2 regions of the Actinopolymorpha sp. B17G11 genome follow, and region 1 is predicted to be linked to the other one. Evidence: predicted binding sites of a transcription regulator. Region 1 holds the regulator's gene; the other holds the start of a gene.
What was found. Region 1 encodes HrcA, which represses chaperone genes, less so after heat shock. Its sites were predicted from a motif close to TTGGCACTCGNNNNNNNCGAGTGCCAA; they were not measured.

Region 1 (14,507 bases):
GTCGGCCCTCTCCTCCGTAGTCCCAACGTGCTGACACCCGGCTCCTGGCCGGTGAATCGACAGTCATGGTAGCCCGCGCGGGACCGGATGCGGACGGGTATTTCTTCCGTACTTTCCCGATCCGGGGCGATCCGACGCGATCTTCCGCCGCCAACGGCCCGGGCCCCCGCCGCCGACGGGCGCTCTTCTAGCCCAGCTGACCAGCCATCTGCCGTCCCCCGAGAACGTGGGCGTGGCAGTGCGCGACCCCCTGACCACCCTGCTCGCCGGTGTTGAGGGCGATCCGGTAGCCGTCGTCGGCGATCCCCTCGTCCCTGGCGACCGCCACACACTCCTCGAGCAGCAGCCGGAGCAGGTGGGGAGCGGCGGCCACGACTTCGGCCACGTCGGCGTAGTGGTCCTTGGGAACGACCAGTACGTGGACGGGTGCCTGGGGGCTCACGTCGCGGAAGGCGAGGGTCCGGTCGGTCTCACGGACCTGTGCCGACGGGATCGTGCCGGCGACGATGCCGCAGAACACACAGTCGGCTGATCGTTGTGCCACGGCGGTTCAGACACCCCTGTCGTTGAAGGCGTCCCGGATCCGCGAGAAGACGCCTCGACGTTCGGACGAGAACTGGCCGGTCGCCTTCTCCTCGTCCCGTAGCCTGGCGAGCTCGGTGAGCAGGTCTCGCTGTGCCGCGTCGAGCTTCGTCGGCGTCTCCACGACGACGTGGACGACCAGGTCACCGCGATGCGAACCGGACAGATGAGGTACGCCTCGACCGGTGACGACCAGGCGCTGCCCGGACTGCGTGCCAGGCTTGACGTCGACCTCGACGGTGTCGTTGTCGAGCGTCTCCAGCGAGATCGTCGTGCCGAGCGCCGCGGCCGTCATGGGCAGCGTCACCGAGCAGTGCAGGTCGGCGGCGCGCCGGGTCCACACCTCGTGCGGGGCGACCTGGATCTCGACATACAGGTCGCCGGCGGGACCGCCGCCGGGGCCCACCTCACCCTGGCCGGCCAGCTGGATCCGGGTGCCGTCGTCGACGCCGGCGGGGATCCGGACGGCGAGGGTACGCCGGGACAGCACCCGGCCCTCCCCCGCGCACTCAGGGCACGGGGTGGGGATGATCGTGCCGAACCCCTGGCAGCGGGGGCACGGCCGGCTCGTCATGACCTGGCCGAGGAAGGACCGTTGGACGGAGCTGATCTCACCGCGACCCTCGCAGACCGAGCAGCTGGTGGGTGTCGTGCCTGGGGCAGCGCCCCTGCCCGAACAGCTCCCGCAGACGACGGCCGTGTCGACCTGGACCTCCTTGACGGCGCCGTACACCGCCTCGGCCAGATCGACCGAGAGGCGCAGGAGCGCGTCCTGGCCACGGCGGGTCCGGGGTCGCGGCCCGCGGGCGGTCGTGCCGCCGAAGAACGCGTCCATGATGTCGGTGAACGAGAAACCCTGCCCGAATCCCGCACCTTGTCCAGCCGCACCGAGCGGATCGCCCCCCAGGTCGTAGACCTCACGCTTCTTCGGGTCCGACAGGACCTCGTAGGCGCGGGTGACCTCCTTGAAACGCTCGTGGGTCTCCGGATCCGGGTTGACGTCAGGGTGCAGGGTGCGCGCCAGCCGGCGGTAGGCCTTCTTGATCTCCTCCGCGGACGCGTCGCGCCCGACTCCGAGGAGTTCGTAATAGTCCTGGCTCATGCTGTGGGTGGCCTCTTGCACTGACTCATTCCCTTGGGACTCATCTTCCTTAAGACCCCGCTGCCTCTTTGAGAAGCTATTCCTCAGCGAGGATCTGACTGACATATCTGGCGACCGCCCGGACCGCACCCATCGTGCCCGGATAGTCCATCCGGGTGGGTCCGACGACACCCAGGTGGGCGAGTGTCTCGTCCCCAGGACCATAGCCGGTCGCGACAACGGAGGCGGCGGCCAGCTCAGCGTAGGGGTTCTCGTGCCCGATCCGGACCGTGAGGCGGGCGGGAGCGGTCGACTCGCCGAGGAGCCGCAACAGCACGACGTGCTCCTCCAGCGCCTCGAGTACCGGCCGGATCGAGGAGTGGAACTCGTGCCCGAGCGGGATCAGGTTGGCGGTGCCACTGACCGCGATGCGTTCCTCCGGGCGTTCGACGAGGGTCTCGAGGAACGCCGACACGATGCTGGCGACGATCGGCTGGTCGTCGGGCGCGAACGCCTCAGGCAGGTCGACCACGAGCGACTGCACCTCGGCGAGCCGCGCCCCCATGACCGCAGCGTTGAGGCGGGCCCGGACATCGCCCAGCAGCGCGTCTTCAGGGGCCTTGCCGACGTCGACGACACGCTGCTCGACCCGGCCCGTGCTGGTGATGAGGACGATCAGCAGCCGGGTGGTGGACAGCAGCACCAACTCGACATGGCGGACGGTCGACCGGGACAAGGTGGGGTACTGCACGACCGCGACCTGGCGGGTGAGCTGGGAGAGCAGGCGTACGGTCCGGTTGACGACATCGTCCAGATCGACCGCGCCCTCGAGGAACGTCGAGATCGCCCTGCGCTCCGCGCCAGACATCGGCTTGATCGTGCTCAGCCGGTCGACGAACAGCCGGTAGCCCTTGTCCGTCGGGATCCGGCCAGCGCTCGTGTGCGGCTGGGCGATGTAGCCCTCGTCCTCCAGCGCGGCCATGTCGTTGCGGACCGTCGCGGAGGAAACGCCCAGGTGGTGCCGGTCGACAAGCGCCTTGGAACCGACCGGCTCCTCGGTGTGCACGTAGTCCTCGACGATGGCGCGGAGGACGGCCAGCTTGCGTTCGTCGAGCATGGAGCCCGCACCTCCTCGCGTCACGGTTGACCTGAGGGCGGGGCAGCGGCATGTGCCTGGCACTCCCCGAACCCGAGTGCCAGTCTACGGGGAGAGGCCCCGAATGTGCGTCCTGAGCGGATGCGAGGCTGTGGATCGTGGACACGAACACGCACGGATGGACCGAGGTCGGGCCGGGCTGCTTCGCCCGCCGCTACCCGTCGTACGACCTCACGATCGGGGCGGTCGTGGGTGCCGACGGCATCCTGCTGGTCGACACCCGGGCAAGCCTGGGCGAAGCCGACGAGTTGCGCGCTGACCTGCGTCGCCTCTCCCGCGCGCCGGTGCGCTGGGTGGTCGACACCCACTGGCACTTCGATCACTGCTTCGGCAACGCCCGGTTCGCCGACGCGGTGATCTACGGCCACGAGTCCGTGCCCGCGATGCTCGAGGCGCGGGCCGACGGCGTGCGTGCGGAGCTCTCGGCGCGGTCCGCCGAATGGGCCACGGAGATGGCCGCACTGGAGGTGGTGCCGCCGGGACGGACCTTCGCGTCGGTCGCGATGGCCGATCTCGGCGACCGGGTGGTGGAGCTCGTGCATCCGGGACGCGGCCACACCGACGGCGACGTCGTGGTCCGGGTTCCCGACGCCGACGTGGTCTACGTGGGAGATCTCGTCGAGGAGTCCGGCCCGCCGTCGTACGGCGACGACTCGTACCCGCTCGAGTGGGGTGCGACGCTCGACGTGGTGGCGGGACTGTTGACGACGCGGACAGCGGTCGTGCCCGGGCATGGCACGGTCGTGGACCATGCGTACGTCGGGGAGCAGCGCGGCGACCTCGTGGGCGTCGCCGGGACGATCCGCCGCCTGGTCGAGGAACGGGTGCCGATCGAGCGGGCATGGGAGGCAGCCGAGTGGCCATGGTCGCGGGAGGCTTTGGCCGAGGCGATCCGGCGGGGGTACGCACAACTGCGCGACACTCGCGGACGGCGGACACTGCCGCTCGTGTGAGGCGGCTACCCTCGCTCTCCATGGCCGGATCCTCACCTCCCGCTGACCGTTACGGACCTGACGTTCTCGAGAGCGACTGGCGGGCGCCGAAGCGCGGACGCTCGGTCGACGTCGCCGTCGAGCCCGACATGGTGGTCGAGGACGCGACGACCGGCTTCTGCGGCGCCGTCGTCGACATCGAACGCACACTCGTGGTGCTGGAGGACCGGTTCGGTGCCCGGCGAAGCTATCCGTACGGGCCCGGGTTCCTGCTGGAAGGGCGGCCGGTCGTTCTGCGTCCGCCGGCCACGGGAGGCTCGGCGGCGGGTGGACCACGGCGCACGGCGTCAGGGTCGATCGCGGTCTCGGGTGCGCGGGCCCGCGTCGCCCGGGCGAGCCGGATCTACGTCGAGGGCCGCCACGACGCCGAGTTGGTCGAGAAGGTCTGGGGCGACGACCTGCGGATCGAAGGCGTCGCGGTGGAGTACCTCGAAGGAGTCGACGACCTCGCGAGTGTGGTCACCGAGTTCGCGCCCGATGCCGACCAGCGGCTCGGCGTCCTCGTCGACCATCTGGTGCCTGGCAGCAAGGAGAGCCGGATCGCCGCGGAGGTGGCGGCCGGGCCGTTCGGTGCGTACGTGCTCGTCGTCGGACATCCGTTCGTGGACATCTGGCAGGCCGTACGCCCAGAGCGGCTGGGGCTCGACGCCTGGCCACGGATTCCGCGGGCGACACCCTGGAAGCACGGGATCTGCGCGGCGCTGGGGTGGCCGCATGCCGAGCAGGCGGACATCGCGCAGGCCTGGCGACGGATCCTGGGAGGTGTCCGGACCTACCGCGACCTCGAGCCGGCGCTGTTGGGCCCGGTGGAGCAGCTCATCGACTTCGTGACCGTGGGCGGTCCGGCGGACGCTGGTTCGTGATCACCGCGCAGAAACCGGGCACGTCGCCGGTGGCGGTCGTCAGGTGCGGGCAGGCTCTGTGCTCCACCCCAGCAGATCGCGTACGACCGCGTCGGCAAGGAGGCGACCTCGACTGGTGAGCACGGCGCGACCGGCCGCCAGAGCTGAGGCCTCCAGCAGGTCGTCACCGGCTGCCCGCTGGGCGGCCTCGACGCCTTCTGGTCCGAGGACGTCGAGGGCGAGGCCGGCTGCGAGGCGGAGTTCCAGCATGATCCGTTCGACCCTCCGGTCGGCCGGGTCGAGGGTTTCGCGGGCGTGCGCGGGGCTCGCGGCGGCGGCGAGGCGTTCGGCGTATGTCAAGGGATGCTTGACGTTCCACCAGCGGACCCCGCCGACGTGGCTGTGCGCGCCGGGGCCGACGCCCCACCAGTTGCCGCCGGTCCAGTAGAGGAGATTGTGGCGGCAGCGGGCGTCGTCAGACCATGCCCAGTTCGACACCTCGTACCACGACAAGCCTGCCCTGCTGAGGGTTTCGTCGGCTTGCAGGTAGCGGTCGGCCAGGACGTCATCGTCCGTGGCGGCGAGCACACCACGGCGGATCTGGCCGGCCATCCGGGTGCCCTCTTCGATGATGAGGGAGTACGCCGAGATGTGGTCGGCACCGGCGGCGACGGCCGCGTCAAGGGTGGCTTGCCAGTCGTCGTCACTCTCGCCCGGCGTGCCGTAGATGAGGTCGAGGTTGACGTGTGCGAATCCCGCGGTTCGTGCGTCGGCGACGCACTCTTCTGGGCGGCCGGGTGTGTGCTGCCGGTCGAGCGTCGCGAGCACGTGTGGACGGGCACTCTGCATGCCGAACGAGATCCGGGTGAATCCCTGCGTACGCAGGCGTTCGAGGGAGGAATCGTCGACCGACTCGGGGTTGGCTTCGGTCGTCACCTCGGCGTCGGAGGCGAGGCCGAACTCGGCGTCGACGCTCCGCAGGACCCGGCCGAGGTCCTCCGGCGGGAGGAGGGTCGGCGTGCCGCCTCCCACGAAGACGGTCGAGACGGGAACCTCGGCATCACCGAGGACCTTGCGCGCAAGCCGGACCTCGTTGATCGCCGCGTCGGCGTACGACGTGCGGGAGGCACCGGGCGCCGTTCCGAGCTCGTCGGCCGTGTAGGTGTTGAAGTCGCAGTAACCGCACCGGGTCGCGCAGAACGGCACGTGAACGTAGATCCCGAACGGTCGCGCGGTGATCTCCGCGAGGGCGGGCGCCGGAAGAGCTCCGTCCGCGGGAGCCGGATCGCCGTCGGGCAATGTGGAAGGCACCCACCCATTGTCCGTCGTCCGGTCACCTTCGACGGCCATCGGTGCGGCCGACAGCCCGGACGATGCATGCCAAGTCCCCACGATGCATGTCGAATTTGCCGCGCATTGTGGGGAATGTTCACGTAAGCGTGATCATTCCCCGCGTACGGCGACGGCGGGACTGGCGGACCTCAGGAGGTGCCGGGCCTCAGGCGTAGAAGGAGTCGAGGATCTCGGCGTAGCGGGTCTCGACGGCCTTGCGGCGAAGCTTCAGGCTCGGCGTCATCTCACCGTCCTCGACGGTGAGGTCATGGTCGAGGATCGCGAACTGCTTGATGGTCTCCCACCGGTTGAGCTTGGCGTTGAGTTGGTCGATGTAGCCCTGCACCATCGCCCGTGCGGTGTCGGAGCCGACGATCTCGGCGTACGCCCGCCCTTCGAGCCCGTTCTCGGCCGCCCAGCCCACGATCGCGTCGGGATCGAGGGTCACCAGCGCTGAGGTGAAGTTGCGGTTCTCCCCGTGGACGACGATCTGGCTGGCATAGGGGCAGAGTGCCTTGAACGCCGCCTCGATGAGCTGGGGCGCGATGTACTTCCCACCAGAGGTCTTGAACAGGTCCTTCTTCCGGTCGGTGATGCGAAGGACCCCGCCCTCCTCGAGCTGGCCGATGTCCCCGGTGTGGAACCAGCCGTCGGCGTCGAGAACCTCGTCGGACAGCTCCGGCATGTTGTGGTAACCCCGCATCACGCCTGGCCCCTTGACCAGAACCTCGCCGTCGTGGGCGATGCGCAGCTGGGTTCCCGGGAACGCCGGCCCGACCGTGCCGAACTTGAACCTGCCCGGCAGGTTGACACACGTCGCCGCACTGGTCTCGGTCAGGCCGTAGCCCTCCACGATGAGGATGCCCGCCGCGTGGAACCACTCCGCGATGTCGCGGCTCAACGCGGCCGCACCGGATACGAAGAAGCGCAGCCGCCCACCGAAGCGTTGCTGGATCTTGCTGAACACCAGCCGGTCGGCCAGTGTGTACTGCACGGCGAGCAGCCCCGAGGGCTCCTTGCCCTGCTGGCGCAGCGCCGACACCTTGCGGCCGACGTCGAACGCCCAGGCGAAGAGCTTGGCCTTGATACCGCCCTCCTGCTCCACCGTCGACACGATCCGGCCATGGGCCTTCTCGAAGATCCGTGGTGCGGCGCCCACGAAGGTCGGTCGGACGATGGCGAGGTTCTCGATGATCTTGTCGACCCGGCCGTCGACCGCCGTCGGGAACCCGATCTGCAGCTGCGCCGTCAAGAGCACCTTGCCGAACGAATGGGCAAGGGGAAGCCAGAGGTACTGCAGATCGTCAGGGCGCAGGATCTGCACGGCGTCGACTGCGGCGCCCTCATAGGTCCAGCAGTCGTGGGTCAGCCGGACCCCCTTGGGCTTGCCGGTCGTTCCGGACGTGTAGATCAGGGTCGCCAGGCTGTCCGGACCGATCGCGGCCGCGGCCTCGTCGATGGCGGTCGGGTGCTCGGCGAGGAAGTCCTTGCCCCGCTCCTCCAGGTCGGCGAGGGTGATCACGTCGTCGCCCTCGTCGGCAGTTCCGGCGAACGTCACGATCGTCGTCAGCTCGGACAGTTCCGAGCGATGCTCGCGAACCTTCTTGACCTGCTCGTCGTCCTCGGCGAAGACGACCCGGCTGCGCGAGTCGCCGAGGATGTACGCCACCTCGCTGGAGGTGGTCGTGGGATAGATGGTCGTCGTCGCGGCGCCGGCACACATGATCGCGAAGTCGGCCAGGATCCACTCGTAGCTCGTGGCGGCGGCGATCGCCACCCGCTCCTCCGGCTGGATGCCCAGCGCGATGAGGCCGGCGGCCAGCCGCCGTACGCGGTCACCGGTCTGCTGCCAGGTCGCGGACTCCCAGCGGTCACCGACCGGGTATCGGTAGGCCTCCTCCTCGGGCGTGCTCGCGATCCGGTCGAGGATCATCCGCGCGACCGTGGGCGCGCGGTCGTCGACCTTCGACTGGTCAGGCTGGGCTGGATTCGTACCCCAGATCAGGTCACTGGTCATCGCAGGCCTCCGCCTCAATTCCGCAGTCGTACCGATGGCTCGTCCGACGGCCCCGAGCGGGCTCACTCCACCGTAGTGAGTGGCACCGGGCTGTGGCACGTTCGGCACAGAATAGCCAGGCTGAGGCCTATTTCTTGCCGGAACTCGACCCTGCCTTGGCCGAACCCGACCCGGGACCGTCCGTGGTCGACAGGGCGGCGACGAACGCCTCCTGAGGAACCTCCACCCGGCCGACCATCTTCATCCGCTTCTTGCCCTCTTTCTGGCGTTCGAGCAGCTTGCGCTTGCGGGTGATGTCACCGCCGTAGCACTTCGCCAGAACGTCCTTGCGGATGGCCCGGATGGTCTCACGGGCGATGATCCGCGACCCGACCGCCGCCTGGATCGGCACCTCGAACTGCTGCCGCGGGATCAGCTCACGGAGCTTCTGGGCCATCGTGACGCCGTAGGAATAGGCCTTGTCCTTGTGGACGATCGCGCTGAAGGCGTCGACGGTCTCGCCCTGGAGCAGGATGTCGACCTTCACCAGGTCGGCGGCCTGCTGACCGGTGGGTTCGTAGTCGAGGGAGGCGTACCCGCGGGTCTTGCTCTTCAGGGCATCGAAGAAGTCGAAGACGATCTCCGCCAGCGGCAGGGTGTAGCGCATCTCCACCCGGTCCGCCGACAGGTAGTCCATGCCCTGCAGCTGTCCCCGCCGCGACTGGCACAGCTCCATCACCGCGCCGATGAAGTCGGCCGGCGTGAGGATCGTCGCCCGCACGACCGGCTCGTGCACCTCTGCCACCTTGCCCTTCGGCGCCGCCCCCTGCTTCGACGTCACCCCCACACCCGACGGGAACTCACTCGGGTTGGTCACGACGTGCTCGCTGCCGTCCTCCATGACCACGCGGTAGACGACGTTGGGGGCGGTCGAGATGAGGTCGAGGTCGAACTCGCGTTCCAGGCGTTCGCGGACGATCTCCATGTGCAGCAGGCCGAGGAAGCCGCAGCGGAAGCCGAAGCCCAGCGCGCCGGAGGTCTCCGGTTCGTACAGCAGAGCGGCGTCGTTGAGCTGCAGCTTGTCGAGTGCCTCGCGCAGGTCGGTGTACTCGTCGCCGTCGACCGGGTAGAGGCCGGCATAGACCATCGGGTTGGGGTGGCGGTACCCGGCGAGCGCCTTCGTCGCGGGGTTGCTCGTGACCGTCACCGTGTCACCGACACGGGACTGCCGCACCTCCTTCACCCCGGTCATGATGTAGCCGACCTCTCCGACGCCGAGCGACGGTGACTTCTTCGGCTCGGGCGAGATGACGCCGACCTCGAGGGTTTCGTGGGACGCTCTCGTCGACATCATCAGGACCCGCTCGCGGTTGGCGATGCTGCCGTCGATCACGCGGATGTAGGTGACGACTCCGCGGTAGGTGTCGTAGACCGAGTCGAAGATCAGCGCCCGGGGCGGCGCGTCGGCGTCGCCCTTCGGCTGCGGCACCTGGGCGACGATCTCGTTGAGGAGGTGCTCGACACCTTCGCCGGTCTTGGCGGAGACCCGCAGCACGTCGCTCTCGTCGCAGCCGATGATGCCGGCGAGTTCCGCGGCGTACTTGTCCGGCTGCGCCGACGGCAGGTCGATCTTGTTGAGCACCGGGATGATGTGCAGGTCGGCGTCGAGGGCGAGATAGAGGTTCGCCAGCGTCTGCGCCTCGATCCCCTGCGCGGCGTCGACCAGCAGCACCGCACCCTCGCAGGCGGCGAGCGACCGCGACACCTCGTAGGTGAAGTCCACGTGGCCGGGCGTGTCGATGAGGTTCAGGACGTACGACGTGTCCGCGTGGGCACCCGCACTCGCCCGGAACGGCAGGCGTACGGCCTGGCTCTTGATCGTGATCCCGCGCTCACGCTCGATGTCCATCCGGTCGAGGTACTGCGCCCGCATGGCCCGCCCTTCGACCACGCCGGTGAGCTGGAGCATCCGGTCGGCCAGCGTCGACTTGCCGTGGTCGATGTGGGCGATGATGCAGAAGTTCCGGATGAGCGCCGGATCGGTCTCGCCGGGCTGCGGGATGGTGCCGGGAACTGGCCCGGACCTGGAAGGCAGAGAAGCAGCGGGCACGGACGGTCCATTCGAGTGTGGATGGGGGTCGCTCCTCATCATCCCATGCCCGGACAACGGGCCCGGCGCTCACGGCGTGCTTCGGCGATGATCGACACTGGACGAATCGGACAGGTCGGCTGCAGGCGGCCCGGAATCGCCTCGATCAACCGACACTGTGCTGGCCGACGACGCGCGTCGACCGAGAAATGCGTTGTCGGCGTCCGGCGGGGTTTGTCAGCATCGACGGATGTCCTCCCTGCCGGGCACCAATCCTTCCGCTGCTCCGACCCGGGCAGCTGGCGTGCGGATCTCCTTCGACGAGGTACCCGCCCCGGTCCGCCGGTGGGTCGAGCGCGAGCTCGGATCCCCGGTCGTCTCCGCGTCGACCCAGAGCGGTGGCTTCTCCCCCGGCGCGGCGGCCCGGCTGGTGACCGCCGACGGGCGGCGCGGATTCGTCAAGGCCGTGGGTGGTGCACTCAACCCCGACAGCCCGGGCCTGCTGCGTCGGGAGCGCACGACGATGGAGGCCGTGCCCGCGTTGCCGTGGACGCCGCGTATGCGGTCGGCCTACGACGACGGCGACTGGATCGCCCTGCTCTTCGACGACATCGAGGGGCGGGAGCCGGCGCACCCCTGGACGGCTGAGGACACCGACCTCGTGTTCGGCGCTCTCGCCGATCTCACGGCGGCGCTCACGCCGACACCCTGGCCCGAGGCCCCGGACCTGAGCGACGCCGGCATCTTCCGTGGCGGCTGGGCCGTTCTTCAGGAGTCGCCGCCCGCCGACCTCGACCCGTGGGCGGTGGCACGCCTCGACCTGCTGCGGGAGTACCAGCAGCGGGCCCGGGCCGCCGTTGTCGGCGAGTCCCTCGTGCACTGGGACATCCGCGCCGACAACGTACTCATCACCGGTACGGGAGTCGTCTTCGTCGACTGGGCGTGGGCGGCACGAGGCGCCCGCTGGGTCGACACCGCGCTCGCAGCACTCGACCTCGTGATCAGCGGTTCGAGCGTCGACGTCGACGACCTGCTCAGCCGGCACCCCTGCACCAGGGACGCGGATCCGCTCGACGTCACCGCCCTCCTCGCCACCGTGACGGGCGCTCTCACGGAAAGGTCCCGGGCACCGGTTCCACCGGGGCTGCCGACGATCCGTGACTACCAGCGCGTGGTGGCCGATGCCCTGACGGCGTGGATCCGCCGACGCATGTCCTGACGACGGTCCGCAAGCATTCGTTGCCGCGTCGAGATCCGGGCGGGCTTGCGCGCAGTTGTGCGCGCTTGGTAGTGATATGCGTACGCATTGTGCAGGTCCGCGCGGCAGGGGGTCTCGGTGGGGGGAACAGCGGAAGCGGTCCAGCGTGCCCTCAACGCCTTGACCGGCCACGGCACGGCGACCTTCCGGCATGCAGCTACCGGCCGCACCACGTCAACGTGCCCAACCACATCCACCGGCCCAACCACATCCACCGGCCCAACCACATCCACCGGCCCAACCACATCATCCCGCTCGGACCGCCCTGGCGTCCCGAACGCGTCCGGCTGCGCGAATGAGCCCGGGTCCACCGACCTCGTGCACCCCGTCCGTGAACTCCTTGGCGAGGGCGACTGGGACTTCCGCATCGACCCGCGGTGGTGTGCCGTCGCGCCACCTGGCCACCAGGTGCGGACCCACGGCTGGTTGCTCCACCTGTCGGCGACACCGGCCTCGGCGACCTCCGTGCTCGCCCACGCCCTCCCGGTACTCCGCGAGCATCGCGTGGCCTTCCGGTTCGCCGTGAGCACCGACGCCGTTGGCTGGCTGACCGGCGGGGACTGTGACCCACGGGTCAGCGGCAGGTTCCTCACCGTGTATCCCCACGACGACGCGGAAGCCCCCCACCTCGCGACCGCACTCCATGCCGCGACCGCTGGGCTCCCCGGCCCGCGGATCCTGGCCGATCGCCCCGTCCGCTCCAGTAGCCTCGTGCACTACCGCTATGGCCGCTTCGAGGATGCGTACGACCTCGACGATGACGGCGTCCTGCGTCCGGTCGACCTCGACGCGGTGGCAGCGCTCGGTCCTCCGTCGCCGGTCCATGCGATCCCGCACATCCAGCCGGGGACGGTGCTGCACGGGCGGTTCGTCCTGCGGCGGACCCTCGACCAGACCGTCACCGGTGGCCGCTATCTCGCCCTCGACCGTACGAACGATCGCGAGGTACTCGTCAAGCACGCCCGCGCGCACGCCGGCGGCGACCACACCGGTGCCGACGCGCGTGAACGCCTCCAGCTCGAAGCGGCGGCCCTGCGGCACCTCGCCGGTGAGGTGCCGGTCCCCCGGGTGTTCGAGGTGTTCGACCAGGACGGCGACCGGTTCCTCACCACCGAGCACCCGCCGGGGCGGCCGTTCCTCGACTGGGTACACGCGACTCACCGCGAAGCGGTCGTCAATCCGACCGGTCACATCTTGCTGATGGCGCGGCGGCTGGTCGCGCTCGTCGCCGGCGTCCACGCCGCAGGCATCGTGCTCCGGAACCTGAGCCCGGGCAGCGTGCTCGTGGCACCCAACGGGGCGTTGACGCTCGTCGACCTGGAGGCCGCCGTCCCCGCGGGGCAGCCGGCTCCGCCTCCCTGGCCCTCCAGCTACCTGGCACCCGAGTGCCGTGACCCGCGCCAGGTGGCTGGCGTGGACGGATCGCTCACCGCGACCGTCGCCGAGGACCTGTGGAGCCTCGGCGCGCTGTTCTTCCTGCTCGCCACCGGAACCGAACCCGACCTGCCTCTCGACGTACCCGCTGACCGGCCGATCCGGGACCGGCTGGCGGCCTGGCTCTCGGTCGTGGCGCGGGACCACCCGTCGGCGGCGGTCGTCGCGCCACCGCTCCTCGGCCTCCTCGCCACGGCGCCCGACTGCCGGTGGAGCCTGTCGCGGGTGGAGAAGTACCTCGCGTCGCCCGAGCGGCGGTCCACCGGGGCAGGCGGTCACTCCGGCGTTCGCCTGCCCACGGTCGCGCAGTTGGTCAGCGACGGGCTCGACCACTTGCGGGATGCCGCCGCGGTACCGCCAGACAGTGACATCAGGGCCGACCCGACCGACAGCGGGACCGACGTACGAACCGACCCCGGAACTGTGCGACACGGCGCGGCAGGTGTCCTGGGCACGCTGATCCAGGCGTCCATGAGCGCCCGTGACCAGGATCGGCTGCTGGCGGCCGTCCGAGAGGTGTCCGCACGGTTGGTCGCGCATCGCCCGCCGGGTCAGTCCGGGCGTGCGCTGCCGGGTCTCCTCACCGGGCGCGCCGGCACGGCCTGGGCGCTGGCCGACGCCGGTGTCGCACTCGACGATCCCGCGCTGGTGGCCGAGGCGCGCGCCATGGTCTCGTCCCTGCCGACCGACTGGCCGCTCCCGGGAGTCGCCCACGGACTCGCCGGGGCCGGGCTCGCCCACCTGCACATCGGCCGGCTGACGGGCGACGAGGAACTGCTCGACCGCGCACAGGGCTACGCCGACGCGGTTGTCGCGGCAGCGCACCTCGGCGCTCACGGCCCGCTCTGGCCGGTCCCCGCCGACGCCCGATCCGCGCTCGCCGGCAGCTGCCACTACGGGTTCGCCCACGGGGTCGCCGGGATCGGCTACTTCCTGCTCCTCATGGCACACGAGACCGGCGACGAGTCGTACGCCAAGGTTGCCGAGGCGGCCGGCCACACTCTCTGCGAGGCCGCGACGACCGACACCGACGGGGCCGCGTGGTGGCCGGCAGGCCCGGACCATCCGGCACCCTCGCCACACCGGTCCGCAGGACCGGCGGGGATCGGGACCTTCCTGCTACGCCAGTACGCCGTCACCGGCGAGCCAGGCATCGGTGCGTACGCCGTGGCGGCCGCGGTCGCCGTGCACAAGGCCAGGTGGCGGGTTCGGTCCGACGGCTGCCACGGCCTGGCAGGCAGCGGGCACTACCTGCTGGATGCCGCGCAGGTACTCGGCGACGACACCTACCGGACGTGGGCCGGTGAGGTGGCGGAGGCGATGGCCGTCCGGCACTGCCGGCGGGCGGGCAGGCTCCTCGTCCCGGACCAGGTGGCGCCACCGGTCAGCACCGGCGTCGCCGACGGCGGCGTCCGCAATGCCGGCACCGGTGGGGAGACCGACGTGGCCGACAGCGTGTCGTTCCTGCTCCGTCTCCTTCGGGGCGGACCGCGCCCCTGGATGGTCGACGGCTGCCTGGCGGACCGTGCGCTGGAGATCGCTGGTGAGGACCTGCGGCCGTCCTAGTCCTGCGGCCGTCCTGGTCCTACTGAGGGACCCGCTCACGGACACGCCCCACCGTCACCATGCTGGAGCCGGCGCGCGCACCTTACGTGTCGTCGCGGGCCGGTGGGGTGTCCTGGCTGATCGCGCTGGAGACCTCGGTACGAGAGAAGACGCCGAGCTTGTGCAGGATGTTGGACACG
Region 2 (14,507 bases), on a different contig from region 1:
CGGTCTGCTCATGCTGGTGGGGATCGTGGTCACCAACGCGATCGTGCTGATCGACCTCATCAACCAGTACCGGAACCCGAGGCCGGCACCCGAAGGCGGGGAACCCCAGCCCGGCATGAGCGTGCGCGACGCCGTGATCGAGGGTGGACGGCGACGGCTGCGACCGATCCTGATGACGGCACTGGCGACCATCTGCGCGCTGGTCCCGATGTCGCTCGGGCTGACCGGTGGCGGGGTGTTCATCTCCCGACCGCTCGCGCTCGTGGTGATCGGCGGGTTGATCAGCTCGACGCTGCTCACCCTGGTCCTGGTGCCCACGCTCTACACGATCGTGGAGGGCTACAAGGAGCGCCGGGCACTGCGCCGCGAGGCTCGCCGGAGGCGGGCGCGGGCGAGGGCCGGCGACAGCGGCGAGGTGCCCGCGAGCACCACGCAGACCGGCCGGGCGGGGAGCGGATCGGCAGGCAGCGGACCGGGAGGCAGCGGACCGGGAGAGCCCGGACGGGGGTCTCCCGACGGACCGGACACGAAGGCGCCTGGCCAACCGTTGCCGGCCGGTATCGCCGCTCACCGCGCCGCTACCGCTCGCCCCGCTCAGGACGCCGGCAACGGCATCCACCCGAGCGACGCTCCACCCTCCGGATGGCCCCTGGGTACGCAGGAGAGGTCGCCGATCGGAACGGCTCCACCGACCGGATCACCTCAGCCTGCCGGAACCACCCGGCCCACCGCGACCGCGCAGCTCCCGCTCGGCGGTCCCGCGGATGGCGCGGCGCCCGCGTCGGCGACCAGTTCGGTGGCCACGCCTCTGGGCGTCGTCCAGGTCGAGGTCTTCGTCCGCGCCGTACGGGACGAGGACACCACCGACCCGTCGCCGACGACCGCTCCCACGTCCTCGGACGAGCGCTGAGGTAGGGCTGAGACCCGCCTGATCAGCGCTGCGGCGCGGACCGGTCAGGGACGGCGACCGCGGAAGCGCACGCCGTCTCCCCGCGGGGCGAGGTCCACGACCACGTCGGTGAATCCGGCCGCGGTCAGTCGGGCCGGCAGCAGGTCCGGAGCCAGGGTGTTCATGGTGTCGCCGATGTGCAGGAGACGGAAGCGCAGGCTGGGCTGACTGTCGCAGCCGGCGAGGACGCCGCCAGGACGCAGCACCCGGAACGCCTCGGCGAAGATCCGGTCCTGCTGGGCCTCGGTCGGCACGTGGTGCAGCATCGTGAAGCACACCACCGCCGAGTATGCCTCGTCCGGGAGTGGCATAGCGGCCCCGTCAGCGTGCACGATCCGCGCCCGGTCTCCGTACTCCCGCTCGAGTAGTCGCGCCGTGTCGGCATCGACCTCGACCGCGGTGAGGTTCGGCACCCGGTCCACGAGCACGCGCAGGTTCGCGCCGTAGCCAGGGCCGATCTCGACCACGTCCGAGCCGAGCTCGACGTCGGCGAGTGCCCACGGGAGGAGTTCGTCCTCGACGGCCTTCGCCCATTTCGCACTGCTGCACAGGCGGCGGTGCGCCCAGTTCATCGGCATGAGGAGACGCTAGGCCGATCTGAGGATGGCCGCTACATCCCGGGAGCCGCGCGGCGAGCCGGTGGCCGGCCAGCCGGCCCGGCTGCACCAGGTGGCGAGGCTCGCCGATCGACGTGAGGAACGGCCGACGACCTACGTCACTGGACGACGACCTCGATCCGCTGGAACTCCTTCACCTCGGTGTAGCCGGTCGTCGCCATCGCGCGACGCAGGGCACCCACGAGGTTCATGGTTCCGTCGGAGATCCTGGACGGCCCGAAGAGGATCTCCTCCAGGGTCCCGATCGTGCCCACCTCGACCCGGGCGCCGCGAGGCAGCTCGCCGTGGTGCGCCTCCATGCCCCAGTGGAACCCGCGGCCCGGCGCCTCCTCGGCCCGCGCGAGCGGCGAACCCAGCATCACCGCGTCCGCACCGCAGGCGATCGCCTTCGCGATGTCGCCGGAACGCCCGACCGAACCGTCGGCGATGACGTGCACATAGCGGCCGCCGGACTCGTCGAGATAGTCCGCCCGCGCCGCGGCGACGTCGGCGACCGCGGACGCCATCGGCACCGCCACTCCCAGCACCGAGCGGGTGGTGTGCGCCGCGCCGCCGCCGAAACCGACCAGCACCCCGGCCGCGCCGGTACGCATGAGGTAGAGCGCGGCCTTGTAGGTGGCACAGCCGCCCACGATCACCGGGACGTCCAGCTCGTAGATGAACTGCGTGAGGTTGAGCGGCTCGGTCTGGTGCGAGACGTGCTCCGCCGAGACGGTGGTCCCCCGGATCACGAAGATGTCGACGCCCGCGTCGATCACCGTCTTCCACAGCTGCTTGGTGCGCGACGGCGAGAGGGCGCCCGCCACCGTGACCCCTGCGTCGCGGATCTCGGCCAGCCGGGCGGTGATGAGGTCGGGCTTGATCGGTTCGGCGTACAACTCCTGCATGCGGCGGGTCGCCGACACCGCGTCGAGCGCGACGATCTCGCCCAGCAGGGGCTGCGGATCGTCGTACCGTGTCCACAACCCTTCGAGGTTGAGCACGCCGAGGCCGCCGCGCTGGCCGAGCGCGATCGCGGTCGCCGGCGACATCACCGAGTCCATCGGCGCCGCGACGACCGGCATCTGGAACTGGTACGCGTCGATCTGCCAGGTCGTCGACACCTCTTCGGGATCGCGGGTGCGCCGGCTCGGCACGATCGCGATGTCGTCGAAGGAGTACGCCCGGCGACCGCGTTTGCCACGGCCGATCTCGATCTCTGTCACCCCGGCATTGTTTCGTACGGCTCATTGCCGCGCGCGAGCCGCCTCCCCCGGGACCGGCTCAGCGTCCCGGGTAGTTGGGTGCCTCCACCGTCATCTGCACGTCGTGCGGGTGGCTCTCCTTGAGACCGGCGGACGTGATCCGGACAAACCGTCCACGCTCCTGCAGTTCCGGCACCGTCCTCGCACCGACGTAGAACATCGAGTGCCGCAGCCCGCCGACAAGCTGGTGCGCGACGGCCGAGAGCGGACCGCGGAACGGCACCTGACCCTCGATGCCCTGCGGCACGAGCTTGTCGTCGGAGGCCACGTCCGCCTGGAAGTAGCGGTCCTTGGAGTACGACTGGTTCTTGCCGCGCGAGCTCATCGCCCCGAGCGAGCCCATGCCGCGATACGACTTGTACTGCTTGCCGTTGATGAACACCAGGTCGCCCGGGCTCTCCTCGCAGCCGGCCAGCAGCGAACCGATCATCACCGAGTCGGCGCCGGCGACGAGAGCCTTGCCGATGTCGCCGGAGTACTGCAGGCCGCCGTCGGCGATCACCGGGACGCCGGCAGGACGGGCCACGACGGCCGCTTCGTAGACGGCGGTGACCTGGGGGGCGCCGACACCCGCCACCACGCGGGTGGTGCAGATCGAACCGGGTCCGACGCCGACGCGTACGCCGTCAGCGCCGGCCTCGACGATCGCCTGCGCGCCCTCGCGCGTCGCGACGTTGCCGCCGATGACGTCCACGTCGCTTGCCGACGGCTCGGCCTTCAACGCCCGGATCATGTCGACGACACCGGAGGTGTGGCCATGTGCGGTGTCGACGACGAGCAGGTCCACGCCGGCCTCGACGAGTGCCATCGCGCGCTTCCAGCCGTCACCGAAGAAGCCGACGGCGGCGCCGACGCGGAGCCGGCCGGCGTCGTCCTTGGTCGCGAGGGGGAACTGCTCGCGCTTGACGAAGTCCTTGACGGTGATGAGCCCCTGCAGGCGGCCTGCCTCGTCGACGAGCGGCAACTTCTCGACCTTGTGCCGGCGCAGGAGCGTCATCGCCTCCGGTGCGGAGATCCTGACCTGACCGGTCACGAGCGGCATCGCGGTCATCACGTCACGGACGAGGCGGGACTTGTCGGTCTCGAAGCGCATGTCGCGGTTGGTGACGATCCCGAGGAGTTGCTGGTCGGGGGCGACGACGGGTACGCCGGAGATGCGGTACTGCCCGCAGAGCGCGTCGGCCTCCCCGATCGTCGCGTCCGGTCCGATCGTGATCGGCTGGGCGACCATGCCCGCCTCGGACCGCTTGACGAGATCGACCTGCTGAGCTTGTTCCTCGATCGAGAGGTTGCGGTGCAGGACGCCGATCCCGCCCTGGCGCGCCATCGCGATCGCCATCCGGGCCTCGGTCACGGTGTCCATGGGGCTGGAGAGCAGCGGAATGGCGACGCTGATCCGGCGCGAGATTCGGCTGGTGGTGTCGATATCGCTGGGAATGACGTCGGAGGCGCCAGGCAGCAGCAGGACGTCGTCGTAGGTGAGGCCGATCATGGCGAAAGGGTCGGGGACGCCGGCGTCATGCCGGGGGGTGAGGTCCATGCTTCCTCCGGTCGCGAACGTCTCCTCATGCTAGTCGACCGATGGGGAGGAAGGTCGCCAGGCTCGCGGGGTCTGACGACAGGTGGTCGGCTAACCAGCCGGCGGCGAACCAGACGCGGCGACCCGGCGTGGAGACGGCACATAGTGGGGTATCCAGTGCCCCATCACCACCGCGCCGATCAGTCCCAGGCCTCCGACGAGCAACACGGCGGGGCCGAGCGACACGGCGGCACTTACCGCGCCGATCATCAGCGGTCCGGTGCTGGAGCCGATGTCGGCACAGAGTCGCCACGTACCAAGGAATGTCGTACGCCCCACCGAGGGCGACAGGTCGGCACCGAGCGTCATGATGATCCCGCTGCCGATGCCGTTGCCGACCCCCATGATCATCGCGACGCCGAACAGAGCGGCTCCGGTCGTGGTGAGCGGCAGCAGGAGGTGAGCGATCCCGAGCACCACCATCGAGGGCACGGCGACCCAGGCCCGGCCGATCCGGTCCATGACCTTGCCCGCCGGATAGAACAGCAGCATGTCCACGGCCCCGGCGGCACCGAAGATCAAACTGGTGGTGGCGGCGTCGAGGCCGATGTGCTCGGCCCACAGCGGGATGACGGCCTGCCGGGACGCCCTGACGGCGCCGACGAGTACCGTCCCGACGCCGAGCGTCCGCAGGACGGGCAGGTGGGCGCGGGCCATGCCGACCGTGCCCAGGTGGGTCTTCGCTGGCCGTGCACCGTTGCGGCCCGCGGGCTCGGGAAGGGTGATCAACGCGACGGCCGCCACGGCCACGGCGACGATGTGCAGTCCGTACGGCCCGTCGGTGTGGGCGAGGTGCACCGTGCCCGCACCGAGGAACGGCCCGATGAACATGCCGATCCGATGGACGCCGCCCAGGGTCGACAGCGCACGTGCCCGCAGGTGGAACGGCACGACCTCGGTGAGGTACGCCTGTCGCGCGAGCCCCCACACCGCTCCCGCGAATCCGGTGCAGCCGATGGCGACACCGAGCATCCAGACCGACGTCGCGACGATGCAGACGACCAGCGCGCACACGAGGAGGACGGCCGCCGCGAGCATCGCCTTGCGTTCGCCGATCCTGCCCGCAAGAGCACCCGCCGGAAGGTCGCCGAGTAGCTGACCGATTCCCGCGAGGGCGACGACGAGGCTCGCGACCCCCACCGAGGCGCCCAGGTCGAGTGCCGAGAGGGCGATGATCGGCGCCATGGCGCCCTGGCCGACGCCGTAGAGCAGCGACGGTAGGTACACCCCTAGCCCGAATGAGCGGAGGGTGACCTGTTCTGACATCAGACCAATGGTGACGTATCCGCCGCCTTGTTCGGGTTGGGCGCCCACCATGCGGACCGGACCGCTGGCCAATGCGGGCGGTACACGTGGGTTGCGTACGCCTGTGGTGGGCATGTCCTTTGTCAGCCGGTCCAACAAGGCCGCCGTCTCTCCGGTGTGCGACCGGCCGCCGAACTGACGGGACCCGGAGCGACGGGCGGGGCCGGAGACCACGTGCCCTGCCCAGCAGTACGAGGAGCAGCGATGAGTCAGGACCAGATGCCGACACCCGAGTGGGACCAGTTGATCGCTGAGCGCGGCGGCAGGGGACCGACCGAGTTCGAGGGGCATGACACCTGGGACGACTCGGAGGAGGCGCGTCAGGCGTACGACCGTGGGGTGGCCGAGGCGAAGGCGACGCAGGCCGCGTTCTGGGGCCGTGCCGAGGAGCCCGTCGCGGCGCCTGCTGCCGCCGTGGATCCTGCTCCGACCGAACGCGCCCCCACCGACCGTGTTCCGACCGAACGCGCCCCCACCGACCGTGTTCCGACCGACCGTGCCGGGGCGGATCTCGCGTCGGCGGGGCCTCCTGCCAGCGGCTCAGGCTCCGCTACGACCGGCACGAAGGGCACCAGGCCGAACGGGTCGGCCGGCGCCGGCCCGAAAGCGACCCGGTCGACCCGGACCAAGCCGGCAGCCGCCAAGGGTGCCGCCGAGCACACGCCCTGACCCGGAGCGCACAAGGACTCCGTGCACGGGGGTGCCGTCCACATGACCACGACACCGGGCAGGCGTCGGCCGTAGCGTGCCCTCGGCACGAACGTTATCCACAGCGTCCCGAGCACGTATCCACAGCTCTCAGGGCAGGTGGCGATTCGCCCGACTTGTCCTGCACTACGCTGCCTGCCCGTGAATGGTCCCGCCGAATCCGCACGTACGACCGGCGACGCTCACCGGCTCGCCGAACTCCTGGCCGGTGCCAGCGTCACGCACCCCTCCACCGACCACACGGTGACGGTCACCGTGGCGCCCGGCAACACGGTGACGTCGATCGAACTCCAGCACCAGGCCCGTAGACACACCGCCGCGGAGCTTGGCGAGCTGATCGTGGAGACCCTCAGGGCCGCGCACTCCCGCATCAACGACGAGCTGTCCGCGTCGGCGCGCGAGTGGGGTCCGATGGCGGAGGACGCCCTCGCAGCCGTCCTGGGCAAGCCGTCCTCAGCTGCGACGGCCAGCGCCATCCCCGATCCGCCTGGCCTCGACGAGCTCGCGGCCGGCGTCGATGAGTCGGAGGGGTGGGACGACCTCACCCCCGAGGAGTGGGACTTCATCCGTCGGCACGGGATGGAGGACGAACTCCACGCGGCCCGCGAGGGCTTCGCCAAGCTTCAACGAGACGCCGAGCAGCGGATGGCGGCGTACGCCGGTGTCCAGGAGCAGATGGCGGGCCAGTCGGCGACGGCGACGACTCCGGACGGCGCGATCGAGGTCACCGTGCAGAACGGCGTCGGCGTGACCCGCATCGACATCAGCGACAGGATCCTCCGGCACGGTCCGTCCAGGGTCGGGCCGATGGTGCTGGCGACCATTCAGCAAGCGACGGCGAACCTGGCGCTGGGAATGGCCGGTATTGCGCAGGCGTACGTGGGTTCGCAGATGGACATGCGCGGCCTGGTCGAGCGATACCAACCCGACGACGACACGCAGTGAAGGCGACCACCAGCCGACTGGCAACGTCGGACGGCTGGAACCGACGAGAACTGGCGGTGAATGGGCATGGGTGGCGGAGGCGGAGGCGCGGAATACAGCGCCGCGGAAATCGCCGAGGTCAAGCAGAAGTTGGAAGGGCTCAACAAGAACGCCGCGGGCATCATGCAACTGGCGAGCGACACAGCGCCGGAGATGAAGGTCTGGGGCCTGGTCGGCATGATCACCGGGGCGGCCTTCCTCTACTGGAAGGTCGCTGGTGAGGACACCCTCGAACACCTGAAGATGATGGGCGAGTCGCTGCAGGACAACGTCCTGCGCGTCGACGCCGCAGGGAAGACATACAGAGCCACCGAGGACGGCATCACCCAGGCTCTCACGCAACTCGAGGGCGCGCTCGACGACACCGGCATGCCAGGATTCTGAGGATAGTGGGCGCGAGATGACGACGAACGACACCGACAGCGACGTCACCAACGACACGGGCGCCAACGCAGACACCGGCACCTGGCGGCTCGACAACAACCAGGTGGACAAGATCCCCTTCGCCGGCCAGGGAGTGGGCATCTGGAAGTCCGGGGACAAGTTCCTCGACGACCCAGGCGCCAACTGGTCCGAAGTCGCCAGCATCGGCGGGTCGGTCGCGGGCATGGCGGGCAGCGTCATGGCGATCGGCGCCGACCCGCTGAACTGGCTGATCAGCCAGGGCCTCGGGTTCCTCATCGACTGGATTCAGCCGCTGCAGGACGCGATCGGCTATGTCACCGGCAACCCCGAGCGCATGGACGCGGACATGGCCAAGTGGGCCCGCGTCCAGAACGCCCTCGTGCCCCTCTCCGGCGAGGTTCGCGACGCCGCCAATGCCGGACTGGTGACCTGGGAAGGTGAAGCCGCCAATGCCGCCAAGACCAAGCTCAACGACTTCGCCGACGGCGTGCTGGGCGTCGCCAACGACGTCAAGCTGATCCAGGCGATCATGGGTGTCGCCAAGATGCTCATGGAGCTCGCCTACAACTTCGTCCTCGGCCTGATCGCCGACTTCGTCGAGTGGCTGATCATGGTCTGGATTCCGGCGCTGGCCTCTGCGCCGGTCACGTTCGGCGCCTCGACCGCAGCGGCCGGGACAGCGACGGCCGTCCGGGCGGCGTCGACCGGCAGCCGGGCGACAAGGTTCATCGCAAAGGTCAACCAGATCCTCTTCAAGCTCAAGAACATCCTCTACAAGCTCAGGCAGTCCGGCATGGAGAACGCCCTCCGGAAGTTCCAGAAGAGAGATGGCGGCCGGTACGCCGGCTACAAGAGCGCCGGCGACGTCGTCAGGGACTTCGCCACCGACGGGAACAGGGTCTTCAGCCCCTCGAGCCCTGGCAGCTGGGGCGGCATTGCGGGCGGGACCACCCAAGCTGGCGACAATGTCACCGACTGGGTGTTGAGCGACGACCGTCAGTCCGACGAGGACATCGAACGCAAGCTTGGTGGTGAATGACGTGAGCGCCGCTCCTGACGACGTTCTGACCACCTACCCGGGAACGCCTTACGACGTGCGGGCACCGAACTCCGATGACCAACTCCTGCTTCCGGCAGGTCATGGCGCCGTCGCGATCGAAGCCTGGTGCCCACGCTCGGAACAGAACGCCGCTCTGCCGATCATCGGTGTCGACGGGAAGCCCGCGACGCATGGCTTCGGTCGTGCCCTCATCGTCGTTCCGGCGGGAGAACGGTTGATCGAGGTGCAGGAGGGTCGGCCGCGCCAAACCACACAGCTGACGATCGCTGAGGGCCAGGTCACCGAGTTCGAGTACTCCCCCGTCCTGAAACCGACCCGTGGTCGCCAACAGGATGGCAAACGGTCGCCAGCGAGGACCCCTGGGCACGCCTTCCAGGCATGGATGTCCTTGGCGATCGGGGTCGTCTCGGTGGTCTGGATCGTCTTCTTCGTCGGCATCACGTGGTACGGAGGCGTACCGGCGGTGGGCGCACTCGGCGCACTCCTGGGTCTCTACGGGATGTGGGTCGGCTATTCGGGCTGGAAGGGCAGCCAACGACCCAAGCGGTCACAGAAGCGGAAGGGGACGCGATGACGCTGCCGCCGACCGAACCGACGCCGCCCGCGGTACTCGTCGACCAGAAGCGCGGGTCGTCCTACCCTGACCTGCCGCAGGGGTGGGGCGCGGTCGAGGTCACGTTCGACTTCGACAGCCTGATCGCCGTGGAGGAGAACGGCACACTCATCGCGGAGAGTCCCAACTGGGGCACCTGGGTCGACCCGCCGACGATCACCATCGACGGCAACGAACGCCGGGCCAGCTGGTCGGTCTGGGCGTACCCGCTGCCCGCCGGGCCGCACACCGTGCGATTCGGAACGCCTGGCTTCGCCGAGCGCAGGGTCGAGATCGCGGCCGGCCAGATCGCCCGGATCAAGTACCACGCCGATATTGCGTTCCACAAGGACAAGGCCGACGACATTCTCGGTGGTCCCGTCCGGGAGACGACCGCCACCGTGAAGGTTCGCGCCCTCAAGTCTCGTCCGGCGCCCTGACGCTGAACCTCAACCAGTCAACGGAGAAGGGGCCCCTCCGCGCAGGAGAGGCCCCTTCTGTACTTCTCGCCGATCAGTGGCCGTGGCCGTGGCCCGCACCCGCGGGTGCCGGCTCAGGCTCCTCGGGCTTGTCGACGACGAGCGTCTCCGTGGTGAGGAGCATGGCCGCGATCGACGCCGCGTTCGCGAGCGCCGAGCGGGTCACCTTCACCGGGTCGATGACGCCCTGTGCGGTCAGGTCGCCGTATTCGCCGGTCGCGGCGTTGTAGCCCTTGCCCTTGCCCGCCTCGCGCACCTTCTCCACGACGACGTAGCCCTGGGCACCAGCGTTCTCGGCGATCCACCGCAGCGGCTCCAGCACCGCAGCGCGGACGAGATCGACACCGATCTTCTCGTCACCGTTGGCCGACACCTTGTCGAGAGCGACGGCCGCGTGGACGAGGGCGGCGCCACCGCCGGTGACGATGCCCTCCTCGATCGCGGCACGGGTAGCGGAGACCGCGTCCTCGATCCGGTGCTTCTTCTCCTTCAGCTCCACCTCGGTGGCGGCGCCGACCTTGATCACACAGACACCACCGGCGAGCTTGGCGAGCCGCTCCTGGAGCTTCTCGCGGTCCCAGTCGGAGTCGGTCTGGTCGATCTCGGCCTTGATCCGCGCGACCCGGGCCGCCACGTCGTCGGCGGAACCGCCGCCGTCGACGATCGTCGTGTCGTCCTTGGTGACGACGACCCGGCGGGCGGTACCCAGGACCTCGAGCCCCACCTGGTCGAGCTTGAGGCCGAGCTCGGGCGCCACCAGCTGGCCGCCGGTGAGCGTCGCGATGTCCTCGAGCATCGCCTTGCGGCGGTCGCCGAATCCGGGCGCCTTGACGGCGACCGAGTTGAAGATGCCGCGGATCTTGTTGACGACGAGCGTCGCGAGCGCCTCGCCCTCGACGTCCTCGGAGATGATCACCAGCGGCTTGCTCGCCTGGACGACCTTCTCCAGCAGCGGCAGGAGGTCGGCCATCGAGGAGATCTTGCCCTGGTTGATCAGGATGTACGGATCCTCGATGACAGCTTCCTGGCGCTCGGCGTCGGTCACGAAGTTCGGGGAGATGAACCCCTTGTCGAACTGCATGCCCTCGGTGAGCTCGAGCTCGGTGCCCAGAGTGTTGGACTCCTCGACGGTGATCACACCGTCCTTGCCCACCTTGTCGAACGCTTCGGCGATGAGCTGCCCGATCGTCTTGTCCTGGGCCGAGATCGCGGCCACGTGGGCCATCTCGTCCTTGGTGTCGACGGACTTGGCCTGCTCGAGGAGCTCGGTGTTGATCGCCTCGACGGCAGCATCGATGCCCTTCTTGAGCGACATCGGGTTGGCGCCGGCGGCGACGGCCCGGAGGCCGACGTGGACCATCGCCTGCGCCAGCACCGTCGCCGTCGTGGTGCCGTCACCGGCGATGTCGTTGGTCTTCGTCGCAACTTCCTTGACGAGCTGGGCGCCGAGGTTCTCGAACGGGTCCTCGAGCTCCACCTCACGGGCGACCGTGACGCCATCGTTGGTGATGGTCGGTGCGCCCCACTTCTTGTCGATGACGACGTTGCGGCCGCGTGGCCCAAGCGTCACCTTCACGGTGTTCGCGAGAGCGTCGACGCCGCGCTCCAGGGCGCGCCGCGCGTTCTCGTCGAACTCCAGGATCTTCGGCATGGGTATGTGTGTCCTTCCACGACACCGCCCCGGCGCCCCGGTATGTGGAGGCCGCCGGGGCGGTGTCAGTCGTCAGGTCATCGGTTGGTTGCTGGTCTTGACTTCGGGGTCGACAGGTTGTGTTGCGACGACCCCACGCGCGTGAGTCCGCGACCTGGTGTCACTTGGTGACGACAGCGAGGACGTCACGAGCCGAGAGGATCAGCAGATCCTCGCCGCTGTACTTGACCTCGGTGCCGCCGTACTTGCTGAAGATCACCTTGTCGCCGACGCTGACGTCGAGCGGGATGCGCTTGCCGTTGTCGTCGATGCGACCAGGCCCGACCGCGAGGACTTCACCCTCCTGGGGCTTCTCCTTCGCGGTGTCGGGGATCACGAGTCCCGACGCCGTCGTCTCTTCGGCGTCCAGCGCCTTGACGACGATCCGGTCCTCGAGTGGCTTGATGGAGACCGACACTTGTTGACCTCCCCCTTCACGGGATGTCACGGGTGGCTGTGCTTTCACCTATGGCGCGACGTGTGGCGAGCCGTCGTCGCGGGTGCCGGCCGCCTCGTCGCGGGCTTGTTGGTTGGCACCCTAAGGTCGAGAGTGCCAACTCAGAATCTAGGCGGTCTCTTAGCACTCGGTCAACCCGAGTGCCAGATGGCGTGGCGTGTCGCGTCCCGGATCGCGGAAGGAGTGTCCTCGTGGATCTCCAGACGTTCCGGGATCTGCTCACGCCAGCCGGCCGTGATCTCCTCGCGGAAGCGTGCACGGCGTACGAGGAACACACAGCGGTCGCGCTCGGGACCCGGCTGCGGCGCTGCCATCCCCCCGACCTGGTGGCGGCGGCGATGACGCAGGCCGCGCTTCGGCGGCGTGCCCAGGTCAAGTGGGGCGAGGACGCGGGCAGGATGTTCTTCACCCGGGACGGCCTGGAGCAGGCGACGACCGGCGCGGTGGCGGCGTACCGGGCCGGGCGCATTGTCGATGCCGACTGCCGCCTGGACCCTCCGGAGACGATCGCTCCGGAAACGACAGGGCCGCCAAGCCCCGAGTCGTCCCCGGAACGTGGTGCCCGGATCGTCGACCTCTGCTGCGGCATCGGCGGGGACCTGATCGCCCTCGCCCGGGCCGGCGTCCAGGTCACCGGCGTCGACACGGACCCGCTGACAGTGGCCATCGCCCGCGCCAACCTCGCCGAGCTGGACCTGGCCGGGCACGCGTCGGTCGAGCAGGCGGATGCGCGGGAGGTGGACCGTGCGGCGTACTCCGCAGCAGTGGCGGACCCGGCCCGGCGCTCTCTTCGCGGGCGGATCTTCGACTCTGCGGACTATTCGCCGCCGTGGTCGTTCGTCGAGGAGCTGCTGCGGGGCGACGCCTGCGTGAAGACCGCGCCGATCATCCCGCACCGGCTGATCCCGGCCGGCGTCGAAGCGGAGTGGATCAGCGTCGGCGGTGAGGTGAAGGAGGCCGCCCTGTGGGCAGGGCGGCTGCGGACCGGGGTCGGCGACCGCCGCCGTGCGACCGTCCTCCCGGCGGGCGGAGTGCCGGCGGGTGAGGCCGGCGAGTGGGCGGGGCAGACAGGCGGGTGGGCCGACCGGGTGACGATGACCGATGCCGATGACCCCGGAGGCGCGCCAGTCTCGCCTCCGCTGGCGTACCTCTATGAACCCGACGGCGCGGTCATCCGCGCCGGGCTCGTCACTGGCGTCGCTCCCCTGGTCGACGGATCCCTGCTGCATCCGAAGATCGCCTATCTCACGTCTGACCAGCTGGTGTCGACGCCCTTCGCGTCCGCCTACCGGGTCGTCGCCGTCCTTCCGTACGACCTGAAGGTGTTGAAGCGTGAGCTCCGGGACCGTGAGGTCGGGAACCTCACGGTGAAGAAGCGGGGAGTCGACGTCGACCCGCAGACGCTGCGCAAACGGCTGGGAGTCCGCGGACCCGGTGCGGCCACGGTCGTCGTCACCCGCAGCGAGCAGGGCACACTCGCCCTGCTCGTCGACCCGACCCCCGCGTGAGGGGCACCTTCAGCCAACACGCCTCGGCATCAAGGGCACGTCCGGCAAAAGCGGCGCCGCCGCGTGGACCCGTCACACGACCGAGGTCCGGGAGGGACTAACGAGGCGGCCGGTGGCGTTTTCGTCGCTATGAGCTCCACGCAGGAATCGCAGGACGCCGCGTACGCGAGTCCGGTCGATTACGATGCATATGGCACGTATTCGGTCAAGGACGCCAAATTCGGCGAGGACGGCTTCGAGCGGCCACTCGACCTCTATCCGTTCCGCGGCCGGCTGAGTTCCGACGGGTCCACCGAGTATCCGGCCGAGGCGGGCCGCTACCACCTGTACCTCGCCTGGAGCTGTCCATGGGCACAGCGTGCGGCCATCGTGCGCAAGCTCGCCGGCCTCTCCGACCTCGTTTCGGCGTCCTACGTCCACGGGGAGCGGGACGGCCGCGGCTGGGCGTTTCGCGAGGACACCGGCCCGGATCCGGTGAACGGCTTCACCTTGCTCCGCCAGGCCTACGACGCGACCCACCCCGACTACCCCGGGCATGTCTCGGTCCCGACGCTGTGGGACAAGCAGACGCACAAGATCGTGAGCAACTTCTTCCCGGACCTGACGATCGATCTGGCCACCCAGTTCGAGGGTCTGGCCGAGGACGGGACGGACCTCTATCCGCCGCGGCTGCGTGCCGACATCGACACGCTCAACGAAACGCTCTACAACGACATCAACAATGCCGTCTATGTGATCGGCAACGAACCCGACCAGGGCACCTACGACAACCTGGTGCACCGCCTCTTCCAGACCCTCGACACGCTCGAACGCCGCCTTGCCGGCAACCGTTTCCTGTTCGGCAACCGGATCACCGAGTCCGATGTGCGGCTCTGGGTGACACTCGCACGGTTCGACACCGTCTACTACGGGCTGTTCAAGGTCAACCTG

Region 2: the regulator HrcA is predicted to act here: its motif matches at 12,190-12,216, upstream of groES (co-chaperone GroES).

The regions. Positions count from the first base shown of each region.
Region 1 covers NZ_JBEFTW010000003.1:90,060-104,566, forward strand. The annotation lists gene ABN028_RS04670 (HIT domain-containing protein) at 188-544, opposite strand; gene dnaJ (molecular chaperone DnaJ) at 551-1,684, opposite strand; gene hrcA (heat-inducible transcriptional repressor HrcA) at 1,761-2,780, opposite strand; gene ABN028_RS04685 (MBL fold metallo-hydrolase) at 2,918-3,772, shown strand; gene ABN028_RS04690 (DUF3097 domain-containing protein) at 3,793-4,674, shown strand; gene hemW (radical SAM family heme chaperone HemW) at 4,714-5,964, opposite strand; gene ABN028_RS04700 (AMP-dependent synthetase/ligase) at 6,152-8,002, opposite strand; gene lepA (translation elongation factor 4) at 8,130-10,091, opposite strand; gene ABN028_RS04710 (phosphotransferase) at 10,321-11,289, shown strand; gene lanL (class IV lanthionine synthetase LanL) at 11,647-14,328, shown strand; gene ABN028_RS04720 (AAA family ATPase) at 14,411-14,507, opposite strand, start outside.
Region 2 covers NZ_JBEFTW010000035.1:69,712-84,218, forward strand. The annotation lists gene ABN028_RS28045 (efflux RND transporter permease subunit) at 1-910, shown strand, start outside; gene ABN028_RS28050 (class I SAM-dependent methyltransferase) at 955-1,527, opposite strand; gene ABN028_RS28055 (GuaB3 family IMP dehydrogenase-related protein) at 1,665-2,771, opposite strand; gene guaB (IMP dehydrogenase) at 2,830-4,350, opposite strand; gene ABN028_RS28065 (MFS transporter) at 4,441-5,655, opposite strand; gene ABN028_RS28070 (hypothetical protein) at 5,899-6,363, shown strand; gene ABN028_RS28075 (YbaB/EbfC family nucleoid-associated protein) at 6,544-7,347, shown strand; gene ABN028_RS28080 (hypothetical protein) at 7,414-7,770, shown strand; gene ABN028_RS28085 (hypothetical protein) at 7,787-8,830, shown strand; gene ABN028_RS28090 (hypothetical protein) at 8,832-9,425, shown strand; gene ABN028_RS28095 (hypothetical protein) at 9,422-9,883, shown strand; gene groL (chaperonin GroEL) at 9,957-11,573, opposite strand; gene groES (co-chaperone GroES) at 11,734-12,030, opposite strand; gene ABN028_RS28110 (class I SAM-dependent methyltransferase) at 12,261-13,577, shown strand; gene ABN028_RS28115 (glutathione S-transferase family protein) at 13,707-14,507, shown strand, end outside.